3 regions of the Nocardia sp. NPDC127526 genome follow, and region 1 is predicted to be linked to each of the others. Evidence: riboswitches for the same ligand, from Rfam matches in the RefSeq annotation. Region 1 holds a riboswitch; each other region holds the start of a gene.
The links. Region 1 has a riboswitch for S-adenosylmethionine ahead of ACFVIV_RS27845 (bifunctional o-acetylhomoserine/o-acetylserine sulfhydrylase). Riboswitches for the same ligand answer to the same signal wherever they lie in the genome.
Positions count from the first base shown of each region.

Region 2: it holds a riboswitch for S-adenosylmethionine, as region 1 does, so the genes downstream of both, ACFVIV_RS16605 (rhodanese-like domain-containing protein) here and ACFVIV_RS27845 (bifunctional o-acetylhomoserine/o-acetylserine sulfhydrylase) in region 1, are expected to answer to the same signal.
Region 3: it holds a riboswitch for S-adenosylmethionine, as region 1 does, so the genes downstream of both, ACFVIV_RS00070 (aminotransferase class V-fold PLP-dependent enzyme) here and ACFVIV_RS27845 (bifunctional o-acetylhomoserine/o-acetylserine sulfhydrylase) in region 1, are expected to answer to the same signal.

Region 1 covers NZ_JBHXVO010000021.1:100,402-106,544, forward strand. Annotated here, with positions in the region: gene ACFVIV_RS27810 (epoxide hydrolase family protein) at 1-146, opposite strand, end outside; gene ACFVIV_RS27815 (DUF167 domain-containing protein) at 253-483, shown strand; gene ACFVIV_RS27820 (Uma2 family endonuclease) at 509-1,120, opposite strand; gene ACFVIV_RS27825 (tRNA (cytidine(34)-2'-O)-methyltransferase) at 1,236-1,712, opposite strand; gene ACFVIV_RS27830 (DUF3017 domain-containing protein) at 1,792-2,109, shown strand; gene ACFVIV_RS27835 (hypothetical protein) at 2,118-2,279, opposite strand; gene ACFVIV_RS27840 (homoserine O-acetyltransferase) at 2,403-3,512, opposite strand; gene ACFVIV_RS27845 (bifunctional o-acetylhomoserine/o-acetylserine sulfhydrylase) at 3,557-4,882, opposite strand; SAM riboswitch class IV at 4,979-5,089, opposite strand; gene ACFVIV_RS27850 (TetR/AcrR family transcriptional regulator) at 5,101-5,796, opposite strand; gene ACFVIV_RS27855 (MFS transporter) at 5,931-6,143, shown strand, end outside.
Region 2 covers NZ_JBHXVO010000008.1:88,939-95,081, reverse strand. Annotated here, with positions in the region: gene ACFVIV_RS16630 (CaiB/BaiF CoA transferase family protein) at 1-1,021, opposite strand, end outside; gene ACFVIV_RS16625 (DUF456 domain-containing protein) at 1,169-1,651, shown strand; gene ACFVIV_RS16620 (amidohydrolase family protein) at 1,648-2,526, opposite strand; gene ACFVIV_RS16615 (FAD-dependent oxidoreductase) at 2,606-4,000, opposite strand; gene ACFVIV_RS16610 (hypothetical protein) at 4,294-4,731, shown strand; SAM riboswitch class IV at 4,773-4,889, shown strand; gene ACFVIV_RS16605 (rhodanese-like domain-containing protein) at 4,905-5,327, shown strand; gene ACFVIV_RS16600 (O-succinylhomoserine sulfhydrylase) at 5,324-6,143, shown strand, end outside.
Region 3 covers NZ_JBHXVO010000001.1:10,912-17,054, forward strand. Annotated here, with positions in the region: gene ACFVIV_RS00060 (DUF2752 domain-containing protein) at 1-77, shown strand, start outside; gene ACFVIV_RS00065 (hypothetical protein) at 93-281, shown strand; gene ACFVIV_RS00070 (aminotransferase class V-fold PLP-dependent enzyme) at 321-1,634, opposite strand; SAM riboswitch class IV at 1,679-1,794, opposite strand; gene ACFVIV_RS00075 (heme oxygenase (biliverdin-producing)) at 1,981-2,652, shown strand; gene ACFVIV_RS00080 (LysE family translocator) at 2,693-3,325, shown strand; gene ACFVIV_RS00085 (flavin reductase family protein) at 3,338-3,802, opposite strand; gene ACFVIV_RS00090 (YbaK/EbsC family protein) at 3,941-4,414, opposite strand; gene ACFVIV_RS00095 (crotonase/enoyl-CoA hydratase family protein) at 4,564-5,385, shown strand; gene ACFVIV_RS00100 (MDR family MFS transporter) at 5,520-6,143, shown strand, end outside.

The DNA of each region.
Region 1 (6,143 bases):
GCCAGCTCGCGCAGGTAGTCCACCGGAACCCCGCGGCTCCAGCCGGCCCCGGGCAGCGCGGGCGTCCAGCGCGCCTTGGCCAGGCGATCGCGCAGATCGTCCAGATCGGTCTGGGGAATGTCGACTCGGAAGGGCTGGAAGGTCATTGCCATCTCCTCGGAACGGAATGTTTTGTTCCGTTCCAGATTAGCAGAATGATTCATTCCGTTTCAACCCCTGGGTGAGAATCGATGGAAAGCGAGAGGAGTCAGGGTGTCGACGGTGGTGCGGGCGACGATCAAGCCGAACAGCAAGAAGGGTCCCCTCGTCGAGACCCTCGACGACGGCACCCTCCAGCTGTACGTCCGCGCGCCCGCCGTCGAAGGCAAGGCCAACAAGGCCGCCATCGAACTTCTGGCCGCCCACTACGGCGTGGCCAAAACCTCCGTCCGCCTCACCGCCGGCGCCACCTCCCGCTTCAAACGCTTCGAGATCGACGACTGATCATCAGGCGGTGAGTATCGCCGATTCAGAACGCGAGCTCGTCCCAAGGGATCTGGATCGGGAACGGGAAGTCGAATTCGATGCCGTTGTTGTCGGCGGGGGTCCACTCGCCCGCGACGATGTAGTTGACCGGACGCAGCGGGCGAACGCCCTCCGCGAGATGACCGGGCTCGATCTCGAGGGCGTAGGCGCGCACGACAGCGATTGCACTGCTGCCCGGATCCAGGTGAACCTCCCAGTACCAAGGGATTCCGGCGCCGGCGTAGCGGATCTTCTTCGCTTCGAGATCGGTCCGGGTGTTCGACGGGGACAGCACCTCGCCGACCAGTAGCGTGTCGGTGGCGCGGACATCCTGGTAGGGCGCTCCGAGGCACCGATGGACGAGGAAGTCGGGTGTCAGGAAGTTGGACTTTCCGCTGCTGCCGAGAAAGACATTGGTCTCGGTGGTCACTCGCCAGCAGTGATCGGAGTGCTGCGACACATCCGACTGGGCGCACCTGCGTAACCCGCTCCACAGCAGATTCGAGAAGGTCTGATGCTCGGCCGGTCCGCGCCGTAGCCATACCACCCGGCCGTCCCACAGTTCGATCTGCTCCGCAATCTCTTCAGGAAGCTGCTCGAGCTCCTCCCAGGTCATGTACTCGGGGAGGCCCGGTTGTTCGGCATGTGGAATGGACACGTCATCAGGGTATTTCGCCATGCCCGCGGCCTCCTTGGGTTCACGCAGAATAGACGGCTACGCCCGTATTGTCCTACACCGCGCCGGGAAAACCCTGTTGCCGCCAGGCTTCGTAGACCGCGACAGCGGCGGCGTTGGAGAGGTTCATGGAGCGGCGGCCGGGGAGCATGGGGATGCGGAGCTGGGTGGTGATGCGGGGGTCGGCGAGGACGTCGTCGGGGAGGCCGGTGGGTTCGGGGCCGAAGAGGAGGACGTCGCCGGGGAGGTAGATGATGTCGGTATTGCGGGTGGCGGCGCCGGCGGTGAAGGCGTAGACGCGTTCGGGGGTGAGGGCTTCCCATGCGGCGGAGAGGGATTCGTGCACGGTGACCGAGGCCAGGTCGTGGTAGTCGAGGCCGGCGCGGCGGAGTTTGGGCTCGGATAGGTCGAAGCCGAGGGGTTCGATCAGGTGCAGGTGGCAGCCGGTGCCGGCGGCCAGGCGGATGGCATTGCCGGTATTGGGCGGGATGCGCGGCTGGAAGAACACGAGATGGAACACGCGGATCAGCATTGCAGAAGATACGGACCGTGCTGTTCGTGACCCGGCCGTGGGTCGGGCCGTCGCGGCGGCGGGCGGTTAAGCTCGCAGCGTGAGTCCAGCCCATGCCGCCCCCGAGGATCGCAGCAGCCGCGCCGGTGCGTTCGTGCGGGAGAATCTGCCGATCATTCTGATCGCGCTGGTGATGATCGTGGCCGTGGTGCTGCTGGCCTGGGATCGCTGGCGGCGCGGGACCTATGTCTTCGGCGGCGCGACGCTGCTGGCGGCGGCCTTCCGGATGCTCCTGCCGACCGAGAAGGTGGGCGTGCTCGCGGTGCGCAGCAAGGGATTCGATGTGGCGTGGCTGACGGCCCTGGGCGCGACGATCATCGTGCTGGCGGCGACCATCAGCCCGCTGGGGATCACATAGGGGCTGGGTTAAACCTTGGTCATGCGGCGGCCGAGCTCACGGCGCAGGATCTCCTGCGACGGGAGCCGGTGTAATACGCGGAGGATATCGGGGCGAAGCTCGAGCTGCTCCTCCTCGGAGAGCAGATCGACGAGATCACGTAGATCCATGTCATCGAAGGCTGCCGTCATGGGGGATACATTAGCGGCAGCGCGCCCGGATTTGATCGCGATCGGATCACGGTTACCGATGTGTCACCCGCATGAAACCGGCAGCGCCTCAGCGTAATTCGCGCGAAACGGGCACGACTCGAATTAGCGCTCGCGAGCCGCGCGTGCCAGCTCCATGGTCTCCACCATGAGCTTGCCGATCGCCTCGGTCTCGGTGAGGAAGCCGTCGTGCCCGTCGCGCGAGCGCACGATCTCCAGGCCGCGACAGCCGGGCAGCAGATCGGCCAGCTCCTGCTGCGTGCGCAGCGGGTAGAGGCGATCGGAGTCCACACCGCCGACCACGCACGGCACCGGGGTGGCGGCCAGCGCGGCCTCGACGCCGCCGCGCCCGCGGCCCACGTCGTGCCGGTTCATGGCCTCCGACAGCAGTACGTAGGTGGCCGGATCGAAGCGCGCGATGAGCTTGTCGGCCTGATACTCCAGATAGCTCTGCACCGCGTATCGCCCACCGTCCCAGGGATTCTCGGTGCCCTGGGCGTGATTCTCGAAGCGATGGTCGAGCTCGAACTCGGTGCGGTAGGTCAGGTGTGCGATGCGCCGCGCCAGCCCCATGCCGGTCATGGGCGCGCGCCCGCTGCCGTGATAGTTGCCGCCCTGCCAGTCCGGATCGGAGGTGATGGCGGCGATCTGCGTGGTCTGCGTGCCGATCTGATCGGCGGTGGCGCGCGCGCCGACGGCCAGCACCAGCGCGGAACCCACCCGCTCCGGATGCCCGACCATCCACTCCAGCACCCGCATGCCGCCCATGGACCCGCCGACGACGGCCGCCAGCCGGTCGATGCCGAGCAGATCGAACAGCGCCACCTCGGCGGTCACCTGATCGCGAATGGAGATCTCGGGAAACCGTGCGCCCCAGGGCTTTCCGTCCGCGGCCAGGGAACCCGGCCCGGTGCTGCCCTTGCAGCCGCCGAGCACATTGGTGGCGATGACACACCATTCGCCGGTATCGATGGCCGCGCCCGGGCCCACGATGCCGTCCCACCAGCCCGGCTGGGCGTGATGCACGTCGGCCGGGCCGACCACGTGCGAATCACCGGTCAGCGCATGCTCGACCAGAATCACGTTGTCGGCATTCGCGGAAAGTTCGCCCCACCGTTGCACGGCCAGCGTCACATCCGGAATGACGGCCCCGTTCTCCAGCCGCACCGCGCCGATGGCAATGCTGCCGAGCGTCCCGTCGGACGGCGGGAGCAGTGCTTCCGCCGTCTCCCGCGCCGTGCTCGATTCGATGTTCACGATCACCGTGCCGCCGCCGTCAGTCCGGCCCGGAGATCCGCCAGGATGTCCTCGATACCCTCGATGCCCACGGCCAGACGCACCAGACCAGGCGTGACGCCCGAAGCGAGCTGCTCCTCGGGAGTCAGCTGGGAATGGGTCGTCGACGCCGGATGGATCACGAGCGAGCGCACATCCCCGATGTTAGCGACATGGCTGTGCAGGACCAGCGCCTCCACGAACTTCTTGCCCGCGTCCACGCCGCCGGCCAGCTCGAAGGAGACGATGGCGCCGACGCCCTTGGGTGCCAGTTGTTTGCCACGCTCATACCAGGGTGAGCTCGGCAGGCCCGCGTAGGACACCGATTCCACACCCGGCGCGGCGGCCAGAAACTCCGCGACCGCCCGGGCATTGGCCACGTGCCGCTCCACCCGCAGGCTCAGCGTCTCGATGCCCTGGCTGATCAGGAACGCGTTGAACGGCGACACGGCCGCGCCCAGATCGCGCAGCAACTGCACGCGCGCCTTGAGCGCGAACGCCGGCGCGCCGAGCTCGGCGAAGACCACGCCGTTGTAGGACGGATCGGGGCTGGTGAACCCCGGGAACCGGGACTGCCCGCCGGCATCGCGCACGGTCCAGTCGAAGGTGCCGCCGTCCACGATCACACCGGCCACCGCCGAACCGTGCCCGCCCAGGTACTTGGTGGCCGAATGCACCACGATGTCCGCGCCGTGCTTCAGCGGCTGGATCAGGTACGGCGTGGCCACCGTGTTGTCCACGATGAGCGGCACGCCCGCCGCGTGCGCGATTCGAGCAACGCCCGGGATATCCAGGATCGAACTGCTCGGGTTCGCGACGGTCTCGCCGTAGAACGCCTTGGTATTGGGCCGCACGGCCGCCCGCCACTGCTCCAGATCGTCGGGATCCTCGACGAAGCTGACCTCGATGCCCAGCTTGGGCAGCGAGTAGTGAAAGAGGTTGTAGGTCCCGCCGTACAGGTGCGGGCTGGACACGATGTGGTCGCCCGCCGCCGCGAGATTCAGGATGGCGAAGGTCTCCGCCGCCTGCCCGGAGGCCAGCAGCAGCGCCGCCACACCGCCCTCCAGCGCGGCGATGCGCTGTTCCACCACGTCCTGGGTGGGATTCATGATGCGGGTGTAGATATTGCCCGGCTCGGCGAGCCCGAACAGCGCGGCGGCGTGATCGGTATCGCGGAAGGCATAGGACGTCGTCTGATAGATCGGCAGGGCGCGGGCCCCGGTGGCGGCGTCGGGCGCCTGCCCGGCATGGATCTGCTTGGTGTCGAAAGACCAGTCGGCCGGGTCGATGGGCGCGGTCGAGTCACTCATGTCCTGCTCCAAGAAAAAAGGTCGCCGAAAGGCGGAAGTCTGACGTTATCGAGAAACGAATAGGCTTCGACAACAACACATTTCGGGTGGCCTCCTACGTTGCGCTTGCACTCGTCCCTCGAGTGCCAGGTCCTCACCCGGAGCACCCCACCGCAGCTGGAGGGTTGCCGATCAGCGAGCCGGGGCTTGTCGCTGATGCTCTTGACCTGAGCGAGATTCTAACCGCCGGATTCGGAACTTCCCGCAGTGGGGCCGGACACACTCGGAACCGCGCACACCCGGATGTACTCCGCATAGGCGGTGTTCACGTGATTCACGCAGTGCGCGGCGATGGCTTCCAGATCATTCCCGTCGAGCAGTTGCCGCAGGCTGTCCTCCTTGCCGGCATGGCAGATGACCTGCCAGATCGACAGCAGCAGCTGCACCGAGAGCGCATCGGGCGCGGCGCCGAGCCGCTCCGCCAGCACCTGTGCGAGGGCGGCCTGTTCGAAGGAGACGGATTCGAAACTGCGGGCCCGCACGGTGGGGTTGTCCAGGATCAGCCGCTGCATCTGCTTGAACTGCTCGAAGGAGATCGGTTCGCCCTCGGTGAGGATGCGGTCGATCACCGCGAGGAAGCTGGCGCGTAGCGCTTCGAGTTCATTGCCGGTGCGCGGCTGGGCGGCCAGCGCCTCGGCCTGCGCGCCCTCGAAGTCCTCGATGAGGCCGACCACGATGGCCTCTTTCGAGTCGAAGTACCGGTTCACGGTGCGCGGTGAGACATCGGCCGCGTCGGCGATCTGCTCGACGGTGGTGGCGTCGAAGCCCTGCTTGTCGCACAACCGCAGGGCGACCTCGATGATCCGAGACCGCGTTTGCTGCTTCTTGCGCTCCCGGAGTCCGGTCCGGGTGGTCGACGTCGACAAACCGAGCATCGGTCCAGTCTAGCGATACCTCGCGCGATTGTGACTTCATCTGACAACTGTCGCAACGCGACAGATTTCTCTTGACGACATTTGTCGCCCGGTGACACGATGGGCTGCACTGCCCGGCAACCGAGGAGATGACCATGACCGGCGGGATCGCGGCGCTGGACGCCGACCGGAAACCAATCGAGACAACGACTTCCACCCGCTGGTGGGCGCTGGGCGTACTCGCCCTGGCGCAGCTGATGGTGGTGCTGGACGTCACCATCGTCACGATCGCGCTGCCCTTCGCACAGCAGGACCTGCACATCAGCGACGGCGACCGGCAATGGGTGATGACGGCGTACACGCTCATC
Region 2 (6,143 bases), on a different contig from region 1:
GCGGGGCCGGGGCGTGCTGCACCACGCCGTCGATCTCGATGAGGCCGGTGCGCGCCTGGATGTGCGGATTCTGTTCCGCCTCGGTGAAAGTCAGCACCGGGGTGGTGCAGGCGTCGGTGTGCTCGAAGATGGCCCACCACTCGTCGCGGGTCTTGGTCTTGAACTTGTCGGTGAACAGCTTGCGCAGCTGGTCCTGGCCCGCCGGATCGATCTGATGGGGGAGACCCTCGGGATCGATCTCCAGCCCCCGCAGCAGTTCGGCGTAGAACTGCGGCTCGATGCAGCCGACCGCCATGTACTTGCCGTCGGAGGTCTCATAGGTGTCGTAGAAGGCCATGCCGGTGTCGAGCAGGTTGGTGCCGCGCTCATCGGACCACAGGCCCATGCCCTTCATGCCCCAGATCATGTGCGAGAGGGCGAGCGCCCCATCGATCATGGCGGCATCGATGACCTGCCCCTTGCCGGAGGACTGCCGCTCGACCAGGGCGGCCAGAATGCCGAAGACCAGGAACATGGAGCCGCCGCCGAAATCGCCGACCATGTTCAGCGGCGGGACGGGCCGTTCGCCCTTGCGGCCGATGGCATTCAGCACGCCGGTGAGGGAGATGTAGTTGATGTCGTGCCCGGCGCGGTCGGCCAGCGGGCCGTACTGGCCCCAGCCGGTCATGCGGCCGTAGATCAGGCGCGGATTGCGTTCCAGCGCGGTCTCCGGACCCAGGCCCATGCGCTCGGTGACGCCGGGCCGGAAGCCCTCGAGCAGCACATCCGCCTTCTCGATCAGGCCCAGGACCTGCTCGATGTCCGCCGGATCCTTGAGGTTCGCCTCGACAATGGTGCGCCCGCGCCACTGCGGCCGTTCCATGAAGCCGGGCAGCTGATTCGGCCGCTGCACCCGCACCACGTCCGCGCCGAGATCGGCGAGCAGCAGCGCCGCATGCGGACCCGGTCCGATTCCGGCCAGTTCAACAACCCGGATGCCCGCGAGCGGGCCCTGCTTGGTGGCGGTGGATGGAGTGCTCACGCCCTACCTCGGTTCATCGTCGATCCTGTGACCGGCAGCACGCGCCGGTGTTGACATTGTGACAATAGGGCGTGAGCGGTCGCGCAGGTACCCTCCCCGACCAGTGTGGGCGAGAATGCGTAGCAGCTACCAGCGGAAGGCATCGAAGTGAGCGCATGGGGTGAGGTTCTGGTCGGCCTCGCGATCCTGGTCGGCCTGATCGGCATCGTGGTGCCCATCCTGCCCGGCGTGATTCTGATCTTCGCCGCGATCCTGGTGTGGGCGATCCTCACCGGCGGCACCACCGCCTGGGCGGTATTCGCCATCTGCACAACGCTTCTCGTGATCAGCGGCGTCATCAAGTACACCTGGCCGGGCGCGAAACTGCGCGAGGCGGGAGTCGCCAACCGCTCGTTGTTCCTGGGCGCGGTGCTCGGCATCATCGGGTTCTTCGTCGTCCCGATCGTCGGCCTGTTCCTGGGATTCGTGCTGGGCGTTTATCTTTCGGAATTCCAGCGGCTGCGCGTGCAGCAGCCCGCCTGGGAGTCCACCAAGCACGCCTTGAAGGGCGTCGGCCTGTCGATGCTCATCGAACTGCTCGGCGCCCTGATCGCCACCGCCGTGTGGGCGTCCGGCGCGGTGGTCGTCTAGTTCTCGATGATCGGCAGCGGAATCGTATCCGGCAGCGGCGGAGGTGGTTTCGGCAGTTCCGAGCGGTGCAGCCGCAGTGTCGGCGACTCCGCGGTGTACAGCGGCCGGGTCGGGGCCGGATCCTCGAAGGGCCGTTCCTTGGCGGGCAGCCGGTAGAACGCGCGCGCATTGTCTTCCAGGACCTTGTGCAGATCCGTGCCGACGGCGTCGGCGATGACCTCGATATCGGTATCGCGGAAGGGCCGCCCGGCGCGGGTGCCGGGCAGGTCGGAGCCGAACATGAGCGCTTCCGGATTGACCGCGTGAATCTTGCGCAGCGCCTGCCCCACATGCATCGACACCCGGCCGAAGCCGGAGGCCTTCACCTTGGAGCCGCGGTCCACCAGGTTCAGCAGATACGGCAGGCAGTCGTCGCTCATGCCCATGTGATCGATGGCCAGCGTGGGCAGCTTGGAGATGACCGGTTCCAGCGAGCCCAGCATGGACCCGTCGATGTACAGCTCCACATGCCAGCCGACCAGGTCGTAGGCGCGCAGCGCGAGCATAGTGAGCCCGACGATGTCGAGGGCCGCGCGCTTGAGGTTGAACCGGACCGCGCGCACGCCGGCCCGGTCCAGTTCGATGATCTCCGCGTCGGAGGCGTCCACGTGCAGGTTGGTGACGCCCACCCAGCCCTCGCCCAGTTCGGCGAGGGCCGCGCGCAGATAGCTCTGATCGGTGCCCTGGAAGGACCCGCTGACCACGGCCCCGCCGTCGATATCGAAGCGCGCCATGCGCGCGCGATAGTCGCCGATGGTGTACGGGTCGGGCAGGTAGCCTTCGTTTTCGATCAGCGGGAACCGCGGATCGATGATGTGGACATGGGCATCGAACACGTGATCAGCATGCCTCAGAACGGTGACAAGTGCCGAAGCCCTTGTCCACCTGGCTTATTGGGCCAGGTCAGGGGATGGACTAGTGGCCGACCTTGTCCGGCTCGCTGGCGCGCAGCATGTCCTCGCGCTCCACGACCTTCACCCGCTCGCGGCCTTCGGGCTCGCCGAGGGCGCGCTCGTGCGCGTCCAGGCGGTACCAGCCGGCCCAGGTGGTGAACGGAATGCCCTTGGCCTCCAGGAACTCGGTCACGGCCTCCGGCTCCGGCTTGGCGGCCGGGGTGAAGGTCGGGGCGTCGTCGAGCAGGCAGGCGATGGTCTCGTTGGCGTCGCCCTTGGTGTGGCCGATGAGGCCGACCGGGCCGCGCTTGATCCAGCCGGTGACGTAGGTCTGCGGCAGGTAGCGCTCGGCGCCGTCGGCGTCCTCGTTCACCAGCACGCGACCGGCCTCGTTGGGCACGGTGCCGGCCTGGTCGTCGAACGGCAGCGACGGGATGTTCTGCGACAGGTAGCCGACCGCGCGGTACACGGCCTGGATGTCCCAGTCTTTGAACTCGCCGGTGCCCTTGCAGTTGCCGGTGCCGTCGAGTTGGGTGCGCTCGGTGCGCAGGCCCACGACCTTGCCGTCCGCACCGAGGATTTCGGCGGGGGATTCGAAGAAGTGCAGGAACAGCTTGTGCGGGCGGGCGCCGACATCGCGAATGGCCCACTGCTCCAAGGTGTTGCAGATCATGTCGACCTGCTTGGAATGGCGGCGGGCCGCTTCCGAGCCCTCGTCGTAGTCGATGTCCTCGGGATCGACGATGACCTCGATGGTCGGCGAATGATCCAGCTCGCGCAGCTCGAGCGGGGTGAACTTGGCCTGCGCGGGACCGCGGCGGCCGAACACGTGCACTTCCAGGGCCTTGTTGGCCTTGAGACCCTCGTAGACGTTCGGCGGGATCTCGGTCGGCAGCAGTTCGTCGCCGGTCTTGGCGAGCACGCGCGCCACGTCGAGGGCGACATTGCCGACGCCGAGGACCGCGACCTTCTCCGCGTCCAGCGGCCAGGTGCGCGGCACGTCCGGGTGCCCGTCGTACCAGGACACGAAGTCGGCGGCGCCGTAGGAGCCGTCCAGCTCGATGCCCGGGATCTCCAGGGCGCGGTCGGCATTGGCGCCGGTGGAGAAGATGACCGCGTCGTAGAAGCCCTGCAGGTCCTCGAGGGTGATGTCGACGCCGTAGTCGATATTGCCGAGCAGGCGGACCTGCGGCTTGTCGAGCACCTTGTGCAGGGCGGTGATGATGCCCTTGATGCGCGGGTGGTCGGGTGCGACGCCGTAGCGGATGAGACCGAACGGAGCGGGCATCCGCTCGTACAGGTCGATGCTCACCTCGGCGTCGGATTTCATCAACGCGTCGGCGGCATAGATGCCCGCGGGGCCGGCGCCCACGATCGCAATGCGGAGCGGGCGGGTCGCTGCACTCTGTTCGGTCATTCTTATGCGCACCCTTTGGTTGGAGCTACGTGTCGTCGGCCTGCGGCCTTCGTTCTTAGCTTAGGCTAAGTTGATGGTCCGGCTGCGGGCGGTGCCGGGATAGGAACCCCCGACGCTGCGGCGTTGCTGCATGGTTCTCGGTAATTCCCGCATTTTTGCGGGAATTGTGCCGATTCTAATCGTGCGTCTGGATTGTCCCCCGCGTCGGTGTGCTGGATCCCGGCGGCCCCTCATCCTCACGAGTACCCGGTGTCGCGGTCATCGCACCCATTCCGACCAGGCATGATCTAGTCATGAGCGATGACGGCCAATCCGATCAGCCAATTAAAATCAGCCAGAGCGAAACTCGTTCACTGTGGCCGTTCCTGCTGGCTGCGGGCGTAATCCTGGTCGTCATCATCGGCATCGTGGTCGCTGCCCTGGTGTCGCCGGTTGAGAAGAATGTCACAGACTCCGACCGGCTCGCGGTGGCCGCCAGCGCCTTCACCCAATCCCGCAGCGGCACCGACGTCCTGGATCCGAATACGGTGTGCCAGGGCTTCGACGAGAACCGCTCACCCCTGAGCAACCCTCGTGACGAGGGCGTCCAGTTCGAATTCGTGCGGCTCACCGACCCCGTGATCACCGGTGATCGCGCCACCGCGCAGGTCACCTACAAGGCCGACGGCGCCGAACGGACGGCGACCTGGACCTTCACCAAATCCGGCAGCCGCTGGCTGGTCTGCAACTGAACGTTTGACAGCCGGGCTCCGGCCCAGGCACTCTCATCCCAGGTCATGAGTACCAGCGCCAAGCCCCGGCTGGCTGGTCGGCAACCCTCCTCCGCGGTGGGGTGCTCCGGGTGACGACCTGGCCGCGCACCGGAAAAATGGTGCGGCAAGTGCGGATTCACAGGAGGTTCGAAGTGAGCTACGCGGGTGACATCACGCCGAAACAGGCGTGGGAACTGTTGCGGGACAATCCGGATGCGGTGCTGGTGGACGTGCGCACCGAAGCCGAATGGCGATTCGTCGGCGTGCCCGACACCAGCGGTATCGGCCGGCCGACCGCGCTGATCGAGTGGGTGGACACCAGCGGCACCCCGAATGCCCGTTTCGTGGACCAGCTGAAGCAGGCCCTCGCGGATCGTGCCGCCGAGTCGGACGCGCCGGTCATCTTCATCTGCCGGTCCGGTCAGCGGTCCATCGGCGCGGCCACCGCCGCCACCGCCGTCGGCTTCGCGCCGTCGTTCAATGTGGTCGAGGGTTTCGAAGGCGCGCTGGACGCGCGCGGGCATCGCGGCCAGACCGGCTGGCGGGCCGATGGACTTCCGTGGAGGCAGTCATGATCACCGGTGGCTCGTTCGACAAGCCGCTGCCCGAGGGCGTCGGCCCCGCCACCCTGGGCGTGCGCGGCGGCATCCGGCGCTCCGGCTACGACGAGACGTCCGAGGCGCTGTTCCTGAACTCGGGCTTCGTCTATGAGAGCGCCGAGGCGGCGGAGGCCTCCTTCACCGGCGATATCGAGCATTTCGTCTACTCCCGCTACGGCAATCCCACCGTCGCCATGTTCGAGGAGCGGCTGCGGCTCATCGACGGCGCCGAGGCGGCCTTCGCCACGGCGTCGGGCATGTCGGCCGTGTTCACCGCCCTGGGCGCCCTGCTCGGCGCGGGTGACCGCCTGGTCGCGGCGCGCAGCCTGTTCGGCTCGTGTTTTGTGGTGGCCAACGAGATTCTGCCGCGCTGGGGAGTGGAGACCGTCTTCGTCGACGGCGAGGATCTGGAGCAGTGGGAGCGGGCGCTGTCGGTGCCCACCCAGGCCGTGTTCTTCGAGACCCCCTCGAACCCCATGCAGACCCTGGTGGATGTCCGCCGCGTCACCGAGCTCGCGCACGCCGCGGGCGCGAAGGTGGTGCTGGACAATGTCTTCGCCACCCCGCTGCTGCAGCGCGGCTTCGACCTCGGCGCGGACGTGCTCGTCTACTCGGGCACCAAGCACATCGACGGTCAGGGCCGGGTGCTCGGCGGCGCCATTCTGGGCCCGCACGACTACATCGACGGCCCGGTGAAAAACCTCATGCGCCACACGGGTCCGGCGCTGAGCCCGTTCAATGCCTGGACGCTGCTCAAGGGCCTGGAGACCATGCCGCTGCGGGTGCGGCAGT
Region 3 (6,143 bases), on a different contig from region 1:
GGATCACGCTGGCTCTGCTCCTTATATATACGGTCGTCCGGAATACGCCGTGGGGGAGCTGGCTCGCGCCTGTTTGATGGCATGCTCGGGTTATGGCTGACACGTTGAAAGAGCGCGTGCGCGCGAAATTGATCCGGCAGCTGGAAGAGGACGGTCCCGCCGATCCGGAACTGGATGATCCGCGTGAGATCTCGGTGCGCGATGACCTGGACCTGCTGAATGCGGTAGCGGACGACGATCCCTTCGTCGAGGAGCTCGCCGCCCGCTATCTCGTGCCATAACCCAACTCTCGGGACTCTCAGGGGCTTCGCCCCGAACCCTCAAAAGCCGCAGGGCGCAGCTCCCGCATCGGTATTCGCGAAAGGGCGGGTTTCCGGGACCGGGTTCCAATGGCCCTCGGTGCGGGCGTAATTCCAGGCCGGGCCGTTCTCCACCAGGGTGGCGACGGCGTCGATGAGCCGGTCCACGTCGGCGGCGGTGGTGCCCAGGCCGATGCTGGCGCGCAGGGCGGCGTCCACGCCGAGGCGGGACAGCAGCGGGTGGGCGCAGAAGCGACCGTCGCGCACGCCGATGCCGTGCTCGGCCGAGAGGTAGGCGGCGACCTGCCCGGGCTCGAAGCCGTCGATGGTGAAGGCGACAATGCCGACGGCGTCGGTGCTGTCCCGGAAGATGCGCAGGAACTTCACGCCCGGAACGGTTTTCAGACCGTAGCGCAGGCGATGGGTGAGGTACTGCTCGTGCTCGAGCACGGTGGCCTCGTCCAGTCCGGCGAGGGTGTCGCAGGCCGCGGCCAGGGCGGCCACGCCGAGCACATTGGGGGAGCCGGCCTCGTGGCGCTGCGGGGCGGGCGCCCAGTCGGCGCCGTCGGCGGTCACCGAGCGCACCGCGCCGCCGCCGGCCAGATACGGCTCGGCGGCATCGAGCCAGTCGCGGCGGCCGACCAGCACGCCCGCGCCGAAGGGGGCGTAGGCCTTGTGGCCGGAGAAGGCCAGGTAGTCGATGCCGGTGGTCTTCAGGTCGATGCGGCGGTGCGGGGCCAGTTGGGCGGCGTCGACCAGGATGCGGGTGCCGCACTGGTGCGCGATCCAGGCCAGGCGCTCCAGCGGGAGCAGTTCACCGGTCACATTCGAGGCGCCCGTAATGGCCAGCAGCGCAGCGGGTTTGCTGCACAGTTCGGCCACGATGCGCTGGATGGTCTCCTCGATGGTGTCGGCAATGGGCACCACGCGGCGGCCGTGGCGGGTCCACGGCAGGAAGTTGGCGTGGTGTTCCACGTCCAGGACCACGGTGTCGCCGGGCACGCAGGAGGCGAGCAGGTTCAGCGAATCGGTGGTGTTGCGGGTGAAGACCACGACCTGATCGTCGGCGGCATTGAGGAAGCGGGCGACCGAACCGCGGGCGGATTCGTAGCAGTCGGTTGAGATGCGCGAGGCGTAGCCGGCGCCGCGGTGCACGCTGGCGTAGGTCGGCAGCAGTTCGGCGATCCGGTCGGTGACCTGCTGCAGGGCGGGTGCGCTGGCGGCGTAGTCGAAGTTGGCGTAGCGAATGGTCCCGCCCTGCACGAGGGGCACCTGGAGGTCACAGCCGGAGACGGTGGCGAGAGCGGCACAGGTCTGGTCGGCGAAAGCAGTCATCACGAAATCCCATCGGGCCAGGGACACGCGATCGAATGATCGAGAGTCCGCGCTTGCCGCGCCCGGTTTTGGGCTGCGGCCTGGTCGTCACCCGGAGCACCCCACCGCGGAGGAGGGTTGCCGACCAGCTAGCCGGGGCTTTGCGCTGGTACTCATGACCTGGTTTGAGAGGTTGGCAGACGGCCGGGAGCCTTGTCAACCCCGTCCGGAAAATCATCCGAAAGTTGGATCGCCGGGACCGCAAAGTTCGAATCGCGAGATCGTTGCTGACGCGTACAGTCGATGGGGAAGTTAGGGTAGCCATACTTCGGCGGTTCCGGAGTTGATCACGAGAGGTTGTTAGACCATGTCTGCGCAGGCCAACACCACCGACACCGGCACGCCGTTCTCGACCCTCATCCGCACCGCGACCGAGCGGCAGCACGAAGAGGCCGAACACTCCACCTTCATGCGCGACATGCTCGGCGGCGCACTCGGAGTCGAGGCCTTCTACCGCTACACCGCGCAGCTGTGGTTCGTCTACGCCGCCCTGGAGAAGCATTCCGCCGAGCTCGCCGGGAATCCGGTCGCGGGGCCGTTCATCCGGCCGGAACTGGCCCGCCTGCAGTCCCTGGAAGCCGATCTGGCCCACCTGGGCGGGGCGAACTGGCGCGATGAGCTGACCGCGCTGCCGTCCACCGCCGCCTACGCCGCCCGCATCGAGGAGTGCGCGCGCAGCTTCCCGGCCGGATACGTGGCCCACCACTACACCCGCTACCTGGGCGATCTTTCCGGCGGCCAGGTCATTCGCGGGACCGCCGAGAAGCTGTGGGACCTGCCCAAGAAGGGCGACGGCGTGCGGTTCTACGTCTTCGACGGCATCTCGAATCCCGCTGCGTTCAAACGCGAATACCGCGAGCAGCTCGATCAGCTGCCGGTCGGCGGTCCCGAGGTCGAGCAGGTGCTCGATGAGGCGCGGCTGGCGTTCACGCTGAACACCGAGGTGTTCCGCGAGCTGGGCGCGGAGTTCGCCGCCTAATTCCCTTGCCCCGGCGGCGGCGGTGCGCTGCCATGGAGGGGTGAGCCTTCCGCTGCTGCTGAGCTTTATCGGGCTGTGCCTGGTGCTGTCGCTGACGCCCGGGCCGGATTCTTTTCTGGTGCTGCGGTTTTCGATTATCGGGCGACGACCGGCGGTGGCCGCGGCGATCGGGTCGGCGCTGGGCGGGATCGTCTGGGCGGTGGTGGTGGCCGCCGGGGTGGCGGCGCTGCTGGAGCAGTCGGCCACGGCCTATCGGGCCTTGAAGGTGGTCGGTGGAATCTACCTGGTGTACTTGGGGATTCGCGCGTTTCTGGAGTATCGCCGCAATCGGGGCGCCCGGGCGGCGGAGCTCGCCGTCGATGCGCCGCGGGCCGGCGTCACCGTTCGCTCGGCATTCGCTGCGGGATTGCTGTCGTGCATTTTCAATCCGAAGGTGGGGTTGTTCTACCTCGCGGTGCTGCCGCAGTTCCTGACCGAGGTGACCTTCGCGAACACCCTCGCGCTGGGCGCCATCGAAGCCGCGATCGCCGCGGTCGAAATGGTGCTGCTGGCGGTGGCGGCCTCGCGGGCGGTGACGCTGCTGCGCAGCCCGCGGGTGCGGGATCGGCTGGAACAGCTCAGCGCCGGAATCCTGGCGGCGCTGGGTATCGGGACCGTGTCCTCCGCGGCCTGATCCGGAGGGGATTCAGTCGGAGATCTCGGCGCGGTGGTAGGCGCCGTTGTAGTAGACCAGCGGTCCGGCCGACGGCGCGTCCTCGGTGTTGTCGTGCACCCGGGTGACCAGGCCGACCACCAGGGTGTGGTCGCCGATGGGGATGAGCTGATGGACCGTGGCGCGCACCCAGATCGGGGTGCCGTGCAGGACCGGTTCCCCGGTGTCCAAGGTGGTCCACAGCGATCGATCGCTGAACCGCTCCTCCGCGGCCTTGCTGAACCGCTGAGCCAGATGCTTCTGATGCTCGCCCAGGAAGTGCACGACCAGCGATTCGGCCCGCAGCATGGCGGCGATGCTCGACGAGGTCTCGGCGATATTGAACGAGATGAACGGCGGTTCCGCCGAGAGCGAGGCGAACGAGGTGGCGGTGAAGCCGATCGGCCCGTCCGCGGAGTTCAGCGTGACGATGGTGACGCCGGCCGGATAGTGCCGCATGGCGGCCCGATATTGCTGCGCGGTGATACCGCTCAGATCGTCGGGCACATGTAGCTCGGCGCCGGGCGTCGCAGAATCGCTCACGTTTCGAACCTACGTGTCCGGGTGCCGGGTTTATTCCCCACTGTGCGAAATCGCTCAATCCATATCGATGGCCAGGCCCGCGGTGATCCGGACCAGCTCGCCGAAAGTGGTGCGGAAGAGCGTGTTCGGATGTCCGCCCGCCGCCCACAACTCGGTATGCCGCGACAGCGCGGTGTCGATATAGGTCGGCAGGTTGACCGGATGCCCGACCGGGGCGACGCCGCCGATGGGCTGGCCGGTCAGCTCGCGCACCATGGCGGCGGTGGCGCGGGTGAGCCTGCCCTCCAGGCGGCGGCCGGTGCGTTCCAGGTGCACCTGGTGCTCGCCGGAGACGAGCAGCAGCACCGGATCCTCGTCGAGCAGGAAGACCAGGGATTTGGTGATCGCGCCGACGGGCACGTTCAGAGCCTGGGCGGCCTCGGCCGCGGTGTGGGTTGGTTGCGGCTGGGTGATGATCACGCCGTGGTGGCCGCGCGCGATGAGCGTGTCCGAAACCTTGGCGGCGACGGGTGGCAGGGACCTGCGCATGGCACCAGGGTAGAGCGATTGCGGTGGATGCGCGGGGTGGGTTTCACGGTGCGGCCGCGAGGTAGCTGGAAACCGGTGCGGCGCATCGGATTCAGCACGGGATTCACACCGCCCGCCCGGGCCGCCCGCACCCCCGATACGCTGGACCGATGACCGATTGGAAGGCTTTCGAGGTCGAAAGCAAGGACCACATCGCCCAGGTGACGCTGACCGGTCCCGGCAAGGGAAATGTCATGGGCCCGGACTTCTGGCGTGAGCTGCCGCTCATCTTCCGGGAGCTCGACGCCGATCCCGAGGTCCGCGCCATCGTGCTCACCGGCGCGGGCAAGCACTTCTCCTACGGGCTCGATCTGCCGGCCATGAGCCCCCTGTTCGGGCCGCTGCTGAGCGGGCCCGCGCTCGCCGGGCCGCGCACCGACTTCCTGCGGCATGTGCGGGAGATGCAGGACTCGGTCACCGCGGTGGCGGACTGCCGCAAGCCGGTGATCGCGGCGGTGTCCGGGTGGTGCATCGGCGGCGGGCTGGATCTCATTGCGGCCGCCGATATCCGGCTGGCCAGTGCCGACGCCAAGTTCAGCCTGCGCGAGGCGAAGGTCGCCATTGTCGCCGACATCGGTTCGCTGCACCGGTTGCCCGGGATTATCGGCGAGGGGCATCTGCGCGAGCTCGCCTACACCGGCAAGGACATCGACGCCGCGCGGGCCGAGAAGATCGGGCTGATCAACGACGTCTACGCCGATCAGGAAGCGGTGCTGGACGCGGCGCACGCGCTGGCGCGGGAGATCGCGGAGAACCCGCCGCTGGTGGTGCAGGGCATCAAGGATGTGCTGGATCAGCCGAAGGCGGGCAAGGTCGCCGACGGGCTGCGGTACGTGTCGGCCTGGAATGCGGCATTCCTGCCCTCCGAGGACATCACCGAGGCGATCCAGGCGGTCTTCGAGAAGCGCAAGCCGGACTTCAAGGGGAAATAACAACTCTCGTGGCTCTCAGGGGCTTCCCCTGAAACCCCTTCGCCATACAGGGGCTCCCCTGCGACCTTCTCCGAAAAGGGACTACGGGCCTCCGGTTTCCCGCCTATCGTGAGGGCGGGGGCTGGAGGTCCGCTATGGCTACATCAGACGTGCGTGAGTCCGCTTCGGGTGAAGGGGGTTTCACGCATCGGCAGATCATGGTGATCCTGAGCGGGCTGCTGCTGGGGATTCTGCTGGCGGCGCTGGATCAGACCATTGTGTCGACGGCCATCCGGACCATTGCCGATGATCTCGACGGGTACGCGCTGCAAGCCTGGGCGACGACCGCGTATCTGATCACGGCCACGCTGGCCACGCCGCTGTACGGGAAACTCTCGGATATGTACGGGCGCAAGCCCTTCTATCTGGCGGCGATTTCGATATTCCTGCTCGGGTCGCTGCTGTGCACGTTCTCGCAGTCGATGTACGAGCTGGCGGCCTTCCGGGCGGTGCAGGGGCTGGGCGCGGGCGGGCTCATGTCGCTGGCGCTCACGATCATCGGGGATATCGTCAGTCCGCGCGAAAGAGCCCGCTATCAAGGCTATTTCCTCGCCGTATTCGGAACTTCGAGTGTGGTCGGGCCGGTGCTGGGCGGATTGTTCTCGGGGCAGCAGAGCATTCTGGGCATTGCCGGATGGCGGTGGGTGTTCCTGGTCAATGTTCCGATCGGGCTGTTCACGCTGCTGGTGGTGACGCGGGTGCTGCGGCTGCCGGCGCGG